3 regions of the Brevibacillus sp. FSL K6-0770 genome follow, and region 1 is predicted to be linked to each of the others. Evidence: predicted binding sites of a transcription regulator. Region 1 holds the regulator's gene; each other region holds the start of a gene.
What was found. The regulator CtsR, encoded in region 1, represses protease genes until heat stress. The targets are predictions, from matches to a motif close to ATGGTCAATAAAGGTCAAACA.

Region 1 (5,615 bases):
TGGCGCGACGCAACGGACGCGCACCGTATGCCGGGTCGAAGCCCTCTTTTGCCAGCAGCTTTTTGGCTTCCTCGGTCAGTTGGAAGTCGATGCTCTGCTCTTTCAAACGCTTGCGCAGCTCGTCGGTCATCAAGGACACGATTTGCTCGATGTGCTCCTGCTCCAGAGAGTGGAACACGATCACTTCATCAATACGGTTCAGAAATTCAGGGCGGAAGCTCTTTTTCAGCTCATCCATGACTTTGTCCTTCATATCCTGATATTTCTTCTCGGTGTCGTTGGTAGTGAAACCGAGTGTCGTATTTTTCTTGATCATGCTTGCACCTACGTTGGAGGTCATGATCACGACGGTGTTGCGGAAGTCTACTGTGCGTCCTTTGGAATCAGTCAATCGGCCGTCGTCCAGCACCTGGAGCAAAATGTTGAATACATCCGGGTGCGCTTTTTCGATCTCATCCAGCAGGATGACCGAGTAAGGCTTGCGGCGCACTTTTTCCGTCAGCTGACCGCCTTCGTCAAAGCCTACATACCCTGGAGGAGCCCCTACGAGACGTGCTGTAGAGTGTTTTTCCATGTACTCGGACATGTCGACGCGGATCATGGCGTCTTCATCTCCAAACAGTGTCTCAGCTACAGCGCGAGCGAGTTCGGTTTTCCCTACACCTGTAGGGCCGAGGAAAATAAACGAACCGATTGGACGTTTCGGGTCCTTCAAACCAGCGCGGGCACGGCGGATCGCTCGGGAAATCGATTTGACCGCTTCGTCCTGGCCGATAACACGGTCGTGCAAAATATCTTCCATTTTCAACAGACGCTCTGTTTCTTCTTCCTTCAGCTTCAACACCGGAATACCAGTCCAGCTGGCTACCACAGTGGCGATGTCCTCAGGAGTTACTTCCATGTTCAACTGGCCTTGACGCTCTTTCCAGTCTTTTTTCGTTTTGTCGAGTTCCTCGCGCAGCTTCTGCTCCTGATCACGGAGTGCAGCAGCCTCTTCAAACTCCTGCGATTGCACGGCAGCGTCTTTTTCCTTGCGCACTTCTTCCAGACGCCCTTCCAGCTCCTTGAGGTTAGGCGGGACGGTGAACGATTGCAAGCGCACTTTGGAAGCCGCCTCATCGACGAGGTCGATGGCTTTGTCAGGGAGGAAACGATCGGTAATATAACGGTCAGACAGCTTCACTGCCTGCTCGATAGCTTCGTCGGTAATTTTCACACGGTGGTGGGCTTCGTAACGGTCGCGCAAGCCGTGCAAGATGCGAATCGCGTCCTCGGCAGTCGGCTCATCCACCTGAATCGGTTGGAAGCGACGCTCCAGCGCAGCGTCTTTTTCGATGTACTTGCGGTATTCGTCCAGGGTGGTTGCCCCTACGCACTGAAGTTCACCGCGAGCCAGCGCCGGCTTGAGAATATTGGAAGCGTCGATTGCGCCTTCCGCTCCGCCAGCCCCGATCAGCGTGTGCAGCTCATCGATAAACAGGATGATGTTTCCTGCCTGGCGAATTTCGTCCATGATTTTTTTCAGGCGGTCTTCAAACTCACCGCGATATTTGGTTCCCGCCACTACTGTTCCCATATCCAGCGTCATGACGCGCTTGTCGCGGAGAGTTTCGGGAATCTCGTTGTTCACGATTTTTTGAGCCAGACCTTCTGCAATCGCCGTTTTCCCCACACCAGGCTCCCCGATCAAGACAGGGTTGTTCTTGGTGCGTCTGCTAAGTACCTGAATCACACGCTCGATTTCTTTTTGCCGGCCAATGACAGGATCGAGCCCGCCATCGCGTGCAATCGCAGTCAAGTCCCGTGCCAGACCGTCCAGAGTAGGCGTATTCGCTGCCGGATTGCCGCCGGAAGGCTGATGCGACGCCATCATTTCGGAGCTTCCCAGCAATTGCAGCACCTGCTGGCGCGCCTTGTTCAGACTGACTCCCAAGTTGTTCATGATTCTCGCAGCGATGCCTTCGCCTTCGCGGATCAGGCCGAGCAAAATGTGCTCTGTTCCCACGTAAGTATGGCCGAGCTTGCGCGCTTCATCCATGGACAGTTCAATTACTTTTTTCGCACGAGGTGTATAGTTTGGGGTGTAATTACTACCGGACTGCTCTGTTCCCCGTCCGATCAACGACTCCACTTCGCTCTGGATTTTATCGAGACCAAGCCCGAGCGATTGCAATGCCTTGGCAGCAATACCCTCGCCTTCCCGAATCAGTCCCAGCAGTACATGCTCAGTCCCAATATCCTTGTGGCCGAGACGCACCGCCTCTTCCAGGGCAAGCGCCAGTACCTTTTGTGCTCGTTCTGTAAAACGTCCAAACATCATATCGTACACCTCCGTGTAACCATGTTTTTTCTCTATAGGTTAACTGCTGTGATGCCTTATGTCTGAGAAACAATCAAGCTGAGCCCGTCGTACTGAGCCTCTCCCGAATCAGCCGAGCCCTTCTCTCGTCCCGCTGGTCTGGCGTCAACTTTTGCCCTGCATGCTGCTGCAAGAAGCCAGGCTGGGTTGTTACCAACAGCTCGTTCATCACCAGTGGCGATACTCCCGAGATAATGCCCAGGTCAATGCCAAGGCGCACATCGGAGAGGCGCTGAGCTGCTTCCTTGGACTCCACAGTGCGTGCATACATCAAGATGCCGTAGGAACGGAAGATGCGGTCTTCCAAAGATATGCGTGTATGCTCCAGCAAATAAGTACGGGCAACGCGTTCTTGCTCGATAATTTGTCTGGCTACGCCATACAGGTTGGAGAGAATATCGCTTTCCGACATCCCGAGCGTGACTTGGTTGGACAACTGAAACAGGTTTCCTAGTGCTTCGCTGCCTTCCCCGTAAATTCCTCTAACGACGAGGCCAACCTGATTGATGGCCTGCAAAATTCTGCTGATTTGCTGCGTCATCACCAGTGCTGGCAGATGCAGCATGACGGAAGCCCGGATGCCTGTGCCGACGTTGGTCGGACAGCTTGTAAGGTAGCCTCTCGTCTCGTCGAACGCGAAGTTTAAATTTTTCTCGAAAACATCATCTATTTTTGTTCCTATTTCCCATGCTTCGTTCAGGCGAAACCCCGGCAGCAGCACCTGGATTCGAATATGATCCTCTTCGTTTACCATGATGCTGACCGACTCGTCAGGACTCAACAGCACAGCACCTTTTCGCGATTCCTCCGCCAAGTGAGGGCTAATCAGATGCTTCTCCACCAGCACCCGCTTTTCCAACGGGTTGATCTGGTCCATGTTGAGGACTTGAAGCTGCTGGAGCTTGCGCATGGCCTCCGATTCGCTCACTTCCGTCACCTTTCTGACGACTTCTTCCCCTTGCGAGTCTGTCGCCAGTAACGGAAAAGGGTGCTGGCGCAGGTTTCGGGCGATGCGCAGCCGTGTGCTGATGACGATATCGGAATCAGGACCTTCTCCTTTCATCCAATTGCTCCACGGGTTTTGCATAAACTGCTGTTGTGACATGACCAGCTTACCTCCCCTTGTTACGATTGAGCGATTTTTTGTTCCAGCGCACGTATCCGGTCACGCATCTCTGCCGCTTTTTCAAACTCTTCACTGGCGACATGGTTTTGCAACGCACGCTTTAGTTGTTCCAGCTCTTTGCGGATTTTCAACTGTCCGCCTGTGCGCTCCGGAACTTTGCCGCTATGCTGCGTATTGCCATGGATACGGCGGAACAACGGATCGAGTCGATCGCCCAGGAAGGTGTAGCAATCGCTGCAACCGAAGCGGCCGCTTTTGCTGAACTGGGCATACGTGAGTCCGCAAGTTTCGCAACGGAGCGGCTTACTGGTGGCAGGCTCGCGTCCGTTTTTTTGCATGGGGTCAAATTTTAACAGTCCTGAAAGGAGATTGTTGATGCTGAAATTGTGAAATCCGGTAAAGACGTCCCCTTTTTCGGAAGCGCATTGCTCACAAATATGGTATTCGGTTTTCTCGCCGTTGACGATTTTCGTCAAGTGCAGTGTCGCCGGTCGTTTTCCGCATTCCTCACAGTTCATTACATCCTACCCCCTAACACATACATGCTTCGTTTACTTCAACAAGATAGCCGCAATCATCTGCTTTAAAATATTTGCCCGCAAACGATCTCGCAATTCAGCATCCAGAGTCAAAACATTTCGTGAGGTTGCGATTTTCATCAAGGTCGCTTCCCTGACATTGACCAGTCCTTCTTCGAACAGCCTTTCCACAATCGCGTTCCCCACACTCTGCGAAATGCTTTCTCCAATCAGTTCCTCGGTCAGCAATTCCTGCAATCGCGCCTTGCTCACAATCTGTACCTTGCGAATGCGGATGTAACCCCCGCCTCCACGCTTGCTTTCTACAATGTACCCTTTTTGTACAGTAAATCGCGTGTTGATGACGTAATTGATTTGCGACGGTACACATTGAAATAAGTCGGCAAGCTCACTACGCTGGATCTCGACCGAGCCATTAGGACTTTGTGTCAAAATGCCTTTCAAGTGCTGTTCAATGATGTCCGAGATGTTACGCAAGTCATCGCCTCCTATTCCATATGTGTCATCTACTGACTTTGACTATCTTTGACTTTAATTATAATGGGTTTATGGCGCCCTTGCAAGTGATCCATACACTTTCTAGTGTGGGCAAAATCCGGTCGCTTGAAACCATGCAAAACAGTCAGGTGGCGAGCCTTTTGTCGGGCATAAGCGACAAGCGTTGCACTCTTTTTACGAAAAATGTCGGGTTGCTAAGTATGAAAAAAACCACTCCCTAAAGGAATGGTTTATGTCAGGCTCTATGATTTGGTGTCGATCGCTGGCAAATGATCCAGCAATTGCGGGAAATCTGTAATGATCATATCGGCTCCATCCAGCTCTCCCGGTTTGGCAAAACCAAAGTCGCAACCGACTGTAAACAAGCCGTTTGCTGTCCCGGCCTCGATATCCGAGTGACGATCCCCCACCATGTACGCGTGCGCGATGTCATAGTCAGAGAGGAGCTTTGCCACCAGATCATTTTTCGAGCGCGTACGGAACCTTCCTGCGGAGTACAAATCCGTCAGCAGCGGCTTTAGCCCATACTCCTGGCATATGGCCTCGATGTACTCCTCTTGTCCGTTGCTCGCGACAAACAGAGGAATCCCCTGGGCGTGAAGCTGTTCCAGAGTTGACCTCACTCCTGGGTATAAATCGGTCACTTTTTCCTTCAGCAAGGCAATTTCATTTTCCAGCAAAAAAGTATCTGCGGCGTGGACTGCTTCTTCACTTGCGCCTGGCAACAGCTTTTGCCAAACTTGCTCGATGGTCATTCCCAGTACATTGACCAGGTCTTCCTCGCTCGGCGTCTCGCCTTGCCACAAGCCTGTTTCTCTCAATCGTTCAAACGTCCGCACAAAGGCGGGCGTCGACAACTTTTCCGTTTGCAGCAATGTGCCATCCATGTCGAAGAAAATAGCAAACGGTATACTCATAGGCAACCTCCTGTCAGTGCTTCCGAGAACATTAGTCTGTTTCAGCCTGCACCATGCTCATGTCGTCCAAAATAAATTCGGCGATGCGCTGAGCGGCATCCGGCTTTGATATTTTTTGTCCCATGCGTCGCATATAGTCAACTTTTGATGGACTGTGCAACAATTCATCGATAAAG
Region 2 (5,615 bases), 5.1 Mb from region 1:
ATGGAGGCACCCGTTGTTGCGTGGCCTACAACCCCTACTACATCAGGATTGGAAATCAACATTTGTGCGACCGCTACCCCTTGTTTCGGGTCAGCCTGGTCGTCTTGTGCGGAAAGCTGTACTTCAAAGCCGAGTGCTTTGAACGCCTCTTGTTTTTCTTTCAGGGCATATTCAGCACCTGCTTTGGCCGTGCTTCCGTAATCGGAATATTGACCGGACATCGGACCGACTACAGCGATGACCAGTTTTTCCCCAGCCCCTCCGCCTCCGGTGCTTCCGCCGCCGTTTGCATTCGATTGTGGTGCGCTGGACTGGCCGCCCCCGCAGCCTGCAAGCAATGTCCCCAGTGCTACGGTAGCAGCCAGGATCGACAGTGATTTTTGTTTCTTCATAGCGAAACATCCCCCTCTTTATTTACGTGCAAACTATGAATCACTCTTTTATTGTAGGATATTTTAGAAAATTTGCAATAGAAATGATAATATTTTGGTTGTTTTATTGTGGAAGTTTATATTCCTGCATGATATATTTTCTGAAAATTAAATAAAATAGCCACACCCGTGAAAGGTGCGGCTTCTTTTTTGGTAAATATTTGTTACTCTTTGTATTTTTGGGAATACGCTTTGCACATAACGTATATAGCCACTACCACAAAGCCAACCAGCAACGCTACACTGGCAAACGTGGTTCCTTGCATTTTTGTAAGTCCCCTCTCGATTGCGCCTGCTTTTTCTCTATTATACGAGAAGCCACAGGGCAATCACAACGGAGGAATCATCCAAAGCGTTACTTGTTGATCTCGGTAGTCAGTTTGTATGTCCATGTTTTTGCATCGTAGGACACTTTTGCACCAAGCTCTTCCGCGATGAACACCAGCGGTACCAATACGCCACCAGTCACGGGACGCGGCGGGTTTGCTACACGGGTTTCTTTTCCGTTTTTGTATGCAAACGTGTTGTTTTCATACATGCGCAGGCCGTACTTGTTGTCTTTGGAAACCAGCAGCGATTTGGTTGTGGAATCCCAAGCAGCTGCACCGCCCAGTGCGACTGCCAAAGTGCTTGCATTGACATAAGCTACCCCGTTCTCAGTCACGATGTCCTGAGGAAATGGCAGCTCTTTGCCGTTAAGTTGAACCGTGATTTTGATTTGTTGTTTGGCAGGTGCCGTTTGAGCAAAAGCCGCTGTTGCAGCTACGCTTCCGGTCAGCAAAGCAGCTGTCAGCATCAATGTGGAAAACTTGCGAAGCATAATAAACACCCCTTGATTGTTATGAAATGAATTCCAATTTTGTGTTTTTCGACACAAATCTTCATATTCCTCCTTTTTTGTTCCATACTTTTCCTATGTAAAGGATTAGCCAATTATGCCAAAACTATGGGAATCAACGCATGCTATCCCGCGAACAAATGTTTTTGTGCACAACCTGTGGATAAAACTGTGGATAATTATAAAGATGGGAGGGTGCCTTCATGGCAGGCGAGCGATTTTTTCTGATATACCAGGAAGCCAGTGACGAAGAATGCCTGTTGACGATCCAGCCGTACAAAAATCAGCAGGAGCTGGCAGAAGCCATCAATCACTTATCGGCCTTGCAAATAGACGAGTATACGATCATCAAAGGGAAAAAAATGAAGGCGACGCTCAAGCTTGCCGTTGATCTGGCGGAAGCGGAGGACACAGAGGAAGAATGAAATCATTCGTTCCGCCATAGGTTTAGAGAGAGACAATTTGGCAACCATGGTAGGGAGGGCGTGCACTTATGTGTTTGACCTTCATTGACCTTTTGTGTATGATAATCTTACAAAGAGAGGAGGAAGACTAGATGCACATGAATTTGATTCCAACCGTCATTGAACAGACAAACCGCGGTGAACGTGCTTACGATATTTATTCGCGCCTGCTCAAAGACCGCATCATCTTTCTGGGAACTCCCATCAACGACACGGTAGCCAACATTGTGGTGGCCCAGCTGTTGTTCCTTCAGGCGGAAGATCCGGAGAAAGACATTCATCTGTACATAAATAGCCCGGGCGGTTCCATCACTGCCGGCATGGCGATTTACGATACGATGCACTTCATCAAACCTGACGTTTCCACCATTTGTATCGGAATGGCTGCTTCCATGGGAGCTTTCCTGTTGGCTGCCGGAACAAAAGGCAAGCGCTATGCCCTGCCGAACAGTGAAGTCATGATTCACCAGCCTCTGGGCGGTGCACAAGGTCAAGCAAGCGATATCGAAATCGCGGCAAAACGCATTTTGAAAATGCGCGACCACTTGAACACCATCCTGGCTGAACGGACAGGACAGCCACTGGAGCGCATCCAAAAAGATACGGATCGCGACAACTTCCTCTCCGCTGCGGAAGCAGTAGAGTACGGACTGATCGACAAAGTGATTACTTCAGAGCCATCTGCGAAAAAGTAACGACTTTCGTCACAAAAACACTCGTGCCAACGACTGGCCGAGTGTTTTTTGCATCTACTTCACAATTCCTCCAACTGGCTGACATACACAGTCAAGCTGTTGCCCGGATTTCTTTCCTGATGAATACGCGCTGTGGACGTCTTCTCATCGACAGAGTCGATCCATACCGATTCACCCTGGTATTCTACCTTTATTTTCTCAGGAGAATAAAGGATTGCCTGCGCTCTTGTCAGATCCATGGCTTCGTCCCTCTTATCGCTCGTTTTCTAAGGCTTGCTGCGCGGAGCTTGCCCCTGTCATCGTATCCACGCTGGTTTCTTCGATCAGACCGTTCTGATCAGAAACGATTCCGCCGCCAAGCCCTTCATTGATCATCCGGTCGATGTCCATGTCATAAGAATCCCGGCCTTCGTTGCAGCTATCCTGACACGTGTCACGATTGCTCATGAGTCATTCCTCCTTTTTGCGCTCTACATTGTTTAGCAATACCCTCCGTTCACGAAATTGATGCATGGGCATCTGTACAAAAAAAGACACTCCCCTTTCGGGACAGTGTCTTCATCCATCTTTCTACTCTTCCTTGCTTACCAACGTCGTGAGGCTCGATACTGCCTGGGAGGCATCCGGCCCTTCCGCCAAAATGGTAATCTCCGTTCCGGAGCTGATCGCGAGGCTCATGATACCCATGATGCTTTTCGCGTTAACTTTTTTGTTGCCTTTTTCTACGAATACTTCCGATACAAAGCGGTTGGCCTCCTGCACGAAAAAGGCAGCCGGACGAGCCTGCAAACCGGTCTTCAACTGAACCACAACCTGCTGTTGAACCATGAATGGACCTCCTTACTTGTAGACTATTATCCTTTAGTATAGCATGCAATTACATCGAAAGATTTTGTTTTTCTCGTATTTTGTCAGCGATTTCATTAATTTTTCGCAAGCGGTGATTAATTCCCGATTTGCTGACAACTCCACTCGGGACCATTTCCCCCAACTCTTTCAAATTGATATCGGGGTGAGCCACGCGAAGCTCCGCCACTTCCCGCAGGCGTCTGGGCAAATTCTCCAGCCCCATTTCCTGATCGATGAGCTGAATGTTTTCCATTTGTCTTGTGGCAGCGTTTACCGTTTTGTTGATGTTGGCAATCTCGCAATTATGCAGCCGGTTTACAGAGTTTCGCATGTCCTTGACGATCCGGACATCTTCGAAGTACAAGAGAGCCTGATGCGCACCGATAAGACTTAAAAACTCGGTAATTCTCTCGCCCTCTTTTATATAGAGGACGTACCCTTTTTTCCGCTCGATGCACTTGGCATTTAGTTTATACCGATTGGCGATCTTGGTCAATGCTTCGCAGAAATCCTGGTAGGAAGTGAATATTTCCAGATGGTAGCTGGACGCTTCCGGGTGATTGACCGATCCGCCCGCCAGAAAAGCTCCACGCAGGTAGGCGGCCCGGCAACACGACTTTTTCACGATTTCAGGAGCGATCCCCGGTACGAACGAGAGACTGCTGTCCATGATCGCCAGGTTTTGCAAGATCTCATTGGCCTGGTTGGGTATACGCACGATGTAGACGTTATTCTTTTTCAGACGCATTTTTTTGCGGACGAGCAGCTCACAGTGCGTCTGAAACAGCTTTTTGATCAAGGTGTAAATCCTTCTGGCAATCGCCGCGTTTTCCGTCGTCACATCCAGCACCAGGCGTCCTGCCCCGAACTGCAAGCTCCCATTCATGCGGATCAAGGCAGACAATTCGGCCTTGTTGCAGCAATCGGCGCCCTCCATCATGGTCAGTTCTTTCTTGGTATGTGCGGCGAATGACATCGAACTTCACTACTCCTTCTCTATCTTCAGCACCTTTCGTCTGCGCTTGACGAGTGAAACGACTTGCTTGCTTACTGCATGCGCATCATGACGCAGGTAACCGTCCTCGAATGTGACCAGCGGCTTTGCAACAATATGCAAGCCGAGCTGACGCAGCTTTTTCAGATCGCACGGGACGGGAGCAGCTCCTTTTTCCGCGTATTTCTCCAATACGTGGTTCGGCAGCTCTGCTGAGTTGACAATGATCGTATCTAAAAATGATTCGTTAACATGTTCGTACATAACCTGCACATGCTTGGAGGCGGAAAAACCGTCCGTCTCTCCTGGCTGTGTCATTACATTGCAAATGTAAATCTTTGGGGCCGTAGAGCGTCTGAGCGCAGCAAACAAGCCTCGCACCAGCAAATTGGGCAGTATGCTCGTATACAAGCTGCCCGGGCCAATCAAAATGGCATCCGCCTCGGCGATGGCCAAAAGAGCTTCGCTCAGCGGCACAGCATCCACAGGATCAAGGAAAACCCGTTTGATTTCCTTGCCCGTCAGCGGTATTTGGGATTCGCCCACCACGATGGAGCCATCCGTCATCTCCGCTTTCAGACGAATGGATTGCGTAGATGCAGGCAGTACATCTCCTCGCACTGCCAAAACCCCGCTTAACGTTTTCACTGCGGTCACAAAATCTCCCGTGATTTCGTTCATCGCCGCAAGTAGTAGATTTCCCAAATTATGCCCTGCTAATCCCGTGCCTGAGGAAAAACGGTACTGCATGACTTTTTCCATCAACGGCTCCGTATCGGCCAAAGCAGTCAACACATTGCGAATGTCTCCCGGTGGCAGCATATCCATTTCCTCGCGCAGACGTCCCGAGCTTCCCCCATCGTCTGCTACGGTTACGATCGCTGTGATATGCACCGGCTCATGCTTCAGACCGCGCAAAAGGACGGACAGACCCGTTCCTCCGCCAATGACGACAATTCGTAATGGCCTTGACTGTAGCCTCCCCATTCCCTTAGTAGGCATATGTCACCTCATTATTTCTGATACAAATAAACAGGTGGCTATCTCATGTGCATCGTCTTGCTTTTTCTTCCTGCCATCCTATGCTCACTTGTTCTTTTCCATGTCTCGATGACTGACACGGATGGTAAAATCTTTTCCGAACGTCTCCCCCAAATGCTCGGCGATGGCGACTGAACGGTGTTTTCCTCCCGTGCATCCGATGCCGATCACCAACTGGCTTTTCCCTTCCCGCTGGTAATGCGGCAACGTATACGCCAAAAAGTCCGTCAGCTTCTCGATGAACTCTTTTGTTTCCTTGTGTTTCATCACGTAATCAGCCACTTCTGGATCACATCCGGTCTT
Region 3 (5,615 bases), 4.2 Mb from region 1:
TGGCAAGCACGGAGGAAAGAGCGATTACATTGGAATCGCGCGCTTTTTCTGCGCCAGTCAAGAAAACACACCTGTACGAAATATATAAAACCAAGCATGACACGGTCGTGCGGATCGGAATGCTCGTTGCCTTGCTGATTCTGATTGCGGGGAGGATTTTGTTATGAACAGCGTAATCAAAATATCCAACATGAGCTACAAATACCCGACGGGCAAGGTCGACGTCCTGAAAAACATCAACATCGAGATCGAAAAAGGACTGCTGTACGCTGTGGTTGGCCCCAACGGCGGAGGGAAAACCACGTTTTGCAACGTCCTGCGCGGGTTCATTCCGCATTTTTATCGGGGGGACTTGCGCGGCGAAGTGCTCGTCAACGGGAAAAACATCGTCGAGAGCACATTGGGCGAGTTGTCGTTGTCTGTCGGCTTTGTCTTCCAAAATCCGTTCATTCAAATCAGTGGCGTCAAAGAAACGGTGTTCGAGGAAGTCGCCTACGGACTGGAAAACCTCGGGGTGCATCCTGACGAGATTCGAACGCGAGTAGAAGCGATTTTGAAGCTGGTCAAGATCGAGCATCTGCGTGACAAAAATCCGTTTGAACTGTCCGGCGGTCAGCGCCAGCGCGTCGCTTTGGCCTCGATCATCGTGATGGAGCCGGACATTTTGGTCATCGACGAACCGACCTCGCAGCTAGACCCGCAAGGTACGGAAGAAGTTTTCGAGATCATCCAGATCATGAAGGAAAAAGGCAAGACGATCATTCTGGTCGAGCACAAAATCGAACTGATTGCCGAATTTGCGGATCGCGTCATTTTGCTGCACGATGGCGAAATCGTCATGGAGGGCACAACGCAAGACGTCCTCTCCGATGAAAAGGCGCTCTCCTACGATGTCATGCTTCCGCAGTACGCCATGCTGGGACTGGAGCTGAAAAAACGCGGAGTGCCGCTGCGCAAAATCCCGATTACCGAAGAGCAGGCCGTCGAAGAAATGAACTGGTGGATGGCAGAAAGGGGAGTTCGCATATGAGCTTCATTTCCTTGAAAAATATCACTTTCGCTTATCCGAACGGACATACAGCGGTAGAAAACGTCTCCATGGAGATTGGCAAAGGCGAGACGGTCGCCATCGTCGGCCAAAATGGCGCGGGCAAAACGACGGCGGTAAAGCTGATGAATGGCTTGTTGAAGCCGACCAAAGGCGATGTTATTATTGATGATTGGAATACAAAAGAGCATACGACCGCGCAAATTTCGCGCAAGGTAGGCTACGTGTTCCAAAATCCGGATGACCAGATCTTCCATAGCGATGTCTACAGCGAAGTCGAGTTCGGGCCAAAAAACCTCGGCTTGTCTGTAGAGCAAACGAAGGAAAATGTCATGAAAGCGGCGAAGCTGGCTGGGATCGAGCCGTACTTGCAGGAAAACCCGTACAATTTGCCGTATTCCATGCGCAAGTTCGTGACCATGGCGGCAGTAGTGGCGATGGATTGCGATGTGATCATTCTCGATGAGCCGACCGCAGGCCAAGACATGCAAGGGATGCAACGCATCTCTTCCCTGATCGCCGCCTTGAAAAGCGAAGGCAAAACCGTCATTACGATCACGCATGACATGGAGTTTGTCGTGCAAAATTTTGAGCGTGTCATCGTCATGGCCCACAAAAATGTAGTAGCGGATACGAACAAGCGGGACATTTTCTGGAATCACGCGATTTTGGAAGAAAGCATGCTGAAGCAGCCGCACATTAGCAGATTGAGCCATACGCTCGGCTTGCCAAAGCAAATTTTGACGATCGAAGAATTTGTAGAGACCATGCTGTAAAAAGCGGCTGGGGGAGGTAGCACGTTGTGAAAATCGCAGTAGTAGGAAGCATCAATATGGATCTCGTCTCCCACGTCCACCATCTGCCCAAGGCAGGAGAAACGATTGCAAGCCATGACTTTATGCTGATTCCAGGCGGAAAAGGGGCGAATCAGGCAGTTGCTGCCGCACGTCTGGGCGCGCACGTATCCATGATCGGAATGGTGGGCGAGGATGAAAATGGCACCATCATGCTTGCGGGCATGACAGAGGCGCAGGTTCATGTCGAAGGAATCAAGCGCGAGGGTACGACTGGCATGGCCTTCATCAATGTCAGCGATGACGGGGAAAACAACATTGTGCTGGTTCCCGGAGCCAATGCACAAGTGAGCATAGAGCACATCGATGAGAACCTGTCGATTATCGAGCAGAGCGACGTCGTGCTGTTGCAGCTGGAAACCCCGCTCCACGTCGTGGAATACGTCGTGAAAAAGGCAACTGTGCTCGGCAAGCTGGTCATTTTGAATCCGGCTCCGGCAAGGGCACTCTCGCAGGAACTGTTACAGCATGTGCACACCTTGACGCCGAATGAAACAGAGCTGGCCATTTTGAGCGGTCTGCCCGTCACGACGCCGGAAGAAGCCGGGGAAGCGGCGAGAAAGCTTTTGGCAAGCGGTCCGAGACGGATCATTGTCACCCTGGGCGAAAAAGGCGCGCTTTTGGTCACGGAGGAGAAAACCGTGCATGTGCCTGCTTGTCGGGTCGAGCCAGTGGATACGACTGCGGCAGGCGATTCGTTTACCGCAGCTTTTGCCGTGGGCATGGCAAAAGGGATGTCGGATGTGGAAGCAGCCGGATTTGCCAGCAAAGTGGCTGCGATCGTCGTGACCAGACGCGGGGCGCAGCCATCGCTGCCCACGCTGGCAGAAGTAGAGGCGCACTCCTTTTAGCGAGCGTCTGTACCCTCCTGTCATGTCATGGACGAAAACGAAAGAAAAAGCAAACGTGTTTTGGAGCGCAATGTTCCAAAGACGCGTTTGCTTTTTGTTTTTAGGAACGCTTCTGCAACAGCTCCAACACCCACTCGCACCAGGCGATATCTTCTTTCATGCGCCGTGATCCCCATGAAAGCAGCAAATAATCCCCAAATTCCGGATGGTTCGGATGGTCGGGCGGATACGAATGTTCGGCAGAATCACTCTCGTACTCCTTTAAGTAGTGCTCGTACATGTCCAAATGCTCGCGACATTGCTGGATGCGCTCGACAAACATCGTAGAGGCCGCTTTTTCGTCCGCCAATCCGAGGCAGTACGTTTTCAGCACCAGCTCGTCACGCAAAACAGGCTCTGCTGCCGGCTCGCTAAGCCAGACTTTTAGTGCAATCTGTCCTTTTTCTGTAATGGAATACACTTTTTTATCAGGACGATCCGTCTGGTGGATGCGAGTGAACTCCAGATAGCCCTCCTGTTCCAGCTTCGCCAGCAGCGGGTAAATTTGGCTGTGCTTGGCCTGCCAAAATGGTTGCAGCTGGAGCATCAAATCATAGCCGGAGCTTGGTGTGCGGGCAACCAGCCCGAGGAGTCCATACGCGAGTGTGTTCAAAGTGAAAAGCCCCCTGACTTTAGCGAATATCAACCTCATTATAGGAAGGGTTTTCTGGCGAAGCAAGAGAGAACCTGCGTCCTGTATAGCTTCTCCCAAGCGAAAGCAGAAAATCCAAAGTTACCCTCTTGAAAGTCAAAGAAGGTCAAACTATAATAAAGTCATCGAAGGTCAGAAATGGTCAAACAACCATTGACCTGTCGAACACACAAATAAGAAAAAATCCAAAAGCATGATTTTGGGGGTATGAAACATGCAATGTGAAATCTGCAAACAACGACAAGCAACTGTGTCCGTCCATATACGCGTGCAAGACAAGCAGCAAGCCTACAACCTGTGCCGGGAGTGCAATGCCAAGCTCGGCAGCAAAATGGGAGTAGGGATGGGCTTCAGCCCGTTCTCTTCCTTCTCCGGTCTGGACGACTTCCTGCAAGGCTTCGCACAAGCGCAGGCCCATGCAAAAGGCGGTCAACAGCCGAACATGAAGGGACAGGCGACAACTGCGGACCGAGGCGGCCTTCTGGACGAACTGGGGCGCAATCTGAACGATGCGGCCCGCGCAGGGCTGATTGATCCGGTCATCGGACGCGACCAGGAAATCGAGCGTGTGATCGAGATTTTGAACCGCCGCAACAAAAACAACCCGGTGCTCATCGGGGAGCCGGGTGTAGGGAAGACGGCAATTGCCGAAGGTCTGGCCTTGCGCATTACGGAAGGTCAAGTGCCTGCCAAGCTGAAAAACAAGCAAGTGTACGTGCTGGACGTGGCTTCTCTGGTCGCAGGCACGGGGATTCGCGGACAATTCGAGGAAAAGATGAAGCAAGTGATTGCCGAGCTGCAATCGCGCAAAAACGTCATCCTGTTCGTGGATGAAATTCATTTGCTGGTGGGAGCAGGCTCTGCGGAAGGCTCGATGGACGCCGGAAACATTCTCAAGCCTGCCCTGGCGCGCGGCGAGCTGCAACTGGTTGGGGCCACTACCTTAAAAGAGTACCGCGTCATTGAAAAGGATGCCGCGCTGGAGCGCCGCTTGCAGCCTGTGATGGTCAAAGAGCCGACAGTGGAGGCCGCTATCGAGATTTTGCAAGGACTGCGTCCGAAATACGAAGCTTTCCACCAGGTCGCTTACTCCGATGACGTGCTCCGCGCCTGCGTCGAATACTCGCATCGTTACATCCAGGATCGCTTCCTGCCTGACAAGGCGATCGACCTGATGGATGAAGCCGGATCGCGGCTGAATCTCCGCTCTTCTGCGGCAGATACGAGCGAACTGCATGAGCGCCTGGCGCAAATTAACCAGGAGAAAAAAGCAGCGACCGAGCAAGAAAATTACGAGCAAGCTGCCCGCCTGCGCGATGAAGAAGCGGAAATTCTCGGCAAGCTGGATCAGCTTGATGGGGCCGCTAATCGCACGAAAGTGGAAGTATCAGATATTCAGGAGATGATCGAGCAAAAAACAGGCATCCCTGTCCGCAAGCTGCAAAGCGACGAGCAGGAGCGGATGAGAAATTTGGCTGCGCACCTGGAAGCCAAAGTCATCGGGCAATCGGAAGCTGTCGCACAGGTCGCCAAGGCGATTCGCCGCAGCCGCGCCGGGTTGAAGCCGAAAAATCGGCCAATTGCCTCCTTCCTGTTCGTCGGACCGACTGGCGTAGGGAAGACAGAGCTGTCCAAAGCGCTCGCCGAGGAGCTGTTCGGCACGAGAGATTCGATGATTCGCCTCGACATGAGCGAATACATGGAGAAGCATTCCGTCTCCAAGCTGATCGGTTCGCCTCCAGGCTATGTAGGCCACGAGGAAGCGGGACAGTTGACCGAGCGAGTGCGCCGCAATCCGTACAGCATCATTTTGCTGGATGAGATCGAAAAAGCGCACCCGGACGTCATGCACATGTTCCTGCAAATTTTGGAGGATGGCCGCCTGACAGACAGCCAGGGCCGCACCGTGAGCTTCAAGGAAACGGTCATTATCGCAACGAGCAATGCCGGAGTGGCTGAGCGCAAAAAAGCGTTAGGCTTCGGCGCCGAGGAACAGCAGCCTGGCACTGTGCTTGATTCGCTGGGAGCGTACTTCAAACCGGAATTTTTGAACCGCTTCGACTCGATTATTTCTTTCGCTCATCTGGAAAAGCAAGACTTGGTGCAAATCGTGGAGCTGCTGCTCCAGGAAGTCGTGCTGAATCTCGGCGAGCAAGGAATCGAGCTTGAAG

Region 2: the regulator CtsR is predicted to act here: its motif matches at 1,766-1,786, upstream of clpP (ATP-dependent Clp endopeptidase proteolytic subunit ClpP).
Region 3: the regulator CtsR is predicted to act here: its motif matches at 3,573-3,593, upstream of NST23_RS20975 (ATP-dependent Clp protease ATP-binding subunit).

What each region holds. Positions count from the first base shown of each region.
Region 1 is NZ_JBBOBQ010000001.1:208,004-213,618, reverse strand. It holds gene NST23_RS01240 (ATP-dependent Clp protease ATP-binding subunit) at 1-2,320, opposite strand, end outside; gene NST23_RS01235 (protein arginine kinase) at 2,394-3,464, opposite strand; gene NST23_RS01230 (UvrB/UvrC motif-containing protein) at 3,485-4,003, opposite strand; gene NST23_RS01225 (CtsR family transcriptional regulator) at 4,037-4,501, opposite strand; gene NST23_RS01220 (HAD-IA family hydrolase) at 4,765-5,439, opposite strand; gene NST23_RS01215 (MGDG synthase family glycosyltransferase) at 5,471-5,615, opposite strand, start outside.
Region 2 is NZ_JBBOBQ010000001.1:5,317,271-5,322,885, forward strand. It holds gene NST23_RS25240 (branched-chain amino acid ABC transporter substrate-binding protein) at 1-392, opposite strand, end outside; gene NST23_RS25245 (copper amine oxidase N-terminal domain-containing protein) at 787-1,251, opposite strand; gene NST23_RS25250 (hypothetical protein) at 1,473-1,694, shown strand; gene clpP (ATP-dependent Clp endopeptidase proteolytic subunit ClpP) at 1,826-2,428, shown strand; gene NST23_RS25260 (H-type small acid-soluble spore protein) at 2,488-2,667, opposite strand; gene NST23_RS25265 (hypothetical protein) at 2,681-2,875, opposite strand; gene NST23_RS25270 (HPr family phosphocarrier protein) at 2,999-3,256, opposite strand; gene whiA (DNA-binding protein WhiA) at 3,306-4,253, opposite strand; gene NST23_RS25280 (gluconeogenesis factor YvcK family protein) at 4,263-5,273, opposite strand; gene rapZ (RNase adapter RapZ) at 5,358-5,615, opposite strand, start outside.
Region 3 is NZ_JBBOBQ010000001.1:4,412,067-4,417,681, reverse strand. It holds gene NST23_RS21000 (energy-coupling factor transporter transmembrane component T) at 1-167, shown strand, start outside; gene NST23_RS20995 (energy-coupling factor ABC transporter ATP-binding protein) at 164-1,030, shown strand; gene NST23_RS20990 (energy-coupling factor ABC transporter ATP-binding protein) at 1,027-1,824, shown strand; gene rbsK (ribokinase) at 1,851-2,753, shown strand; gene NST23_RS20980 (PadR family transcriptional regulator) at 2,854-3,405, opposite strand; gene NST23_RS20975 (ATP-dependent Clp protease ATP-binding subunit) at 3,659-5,615, shown strand, end outside.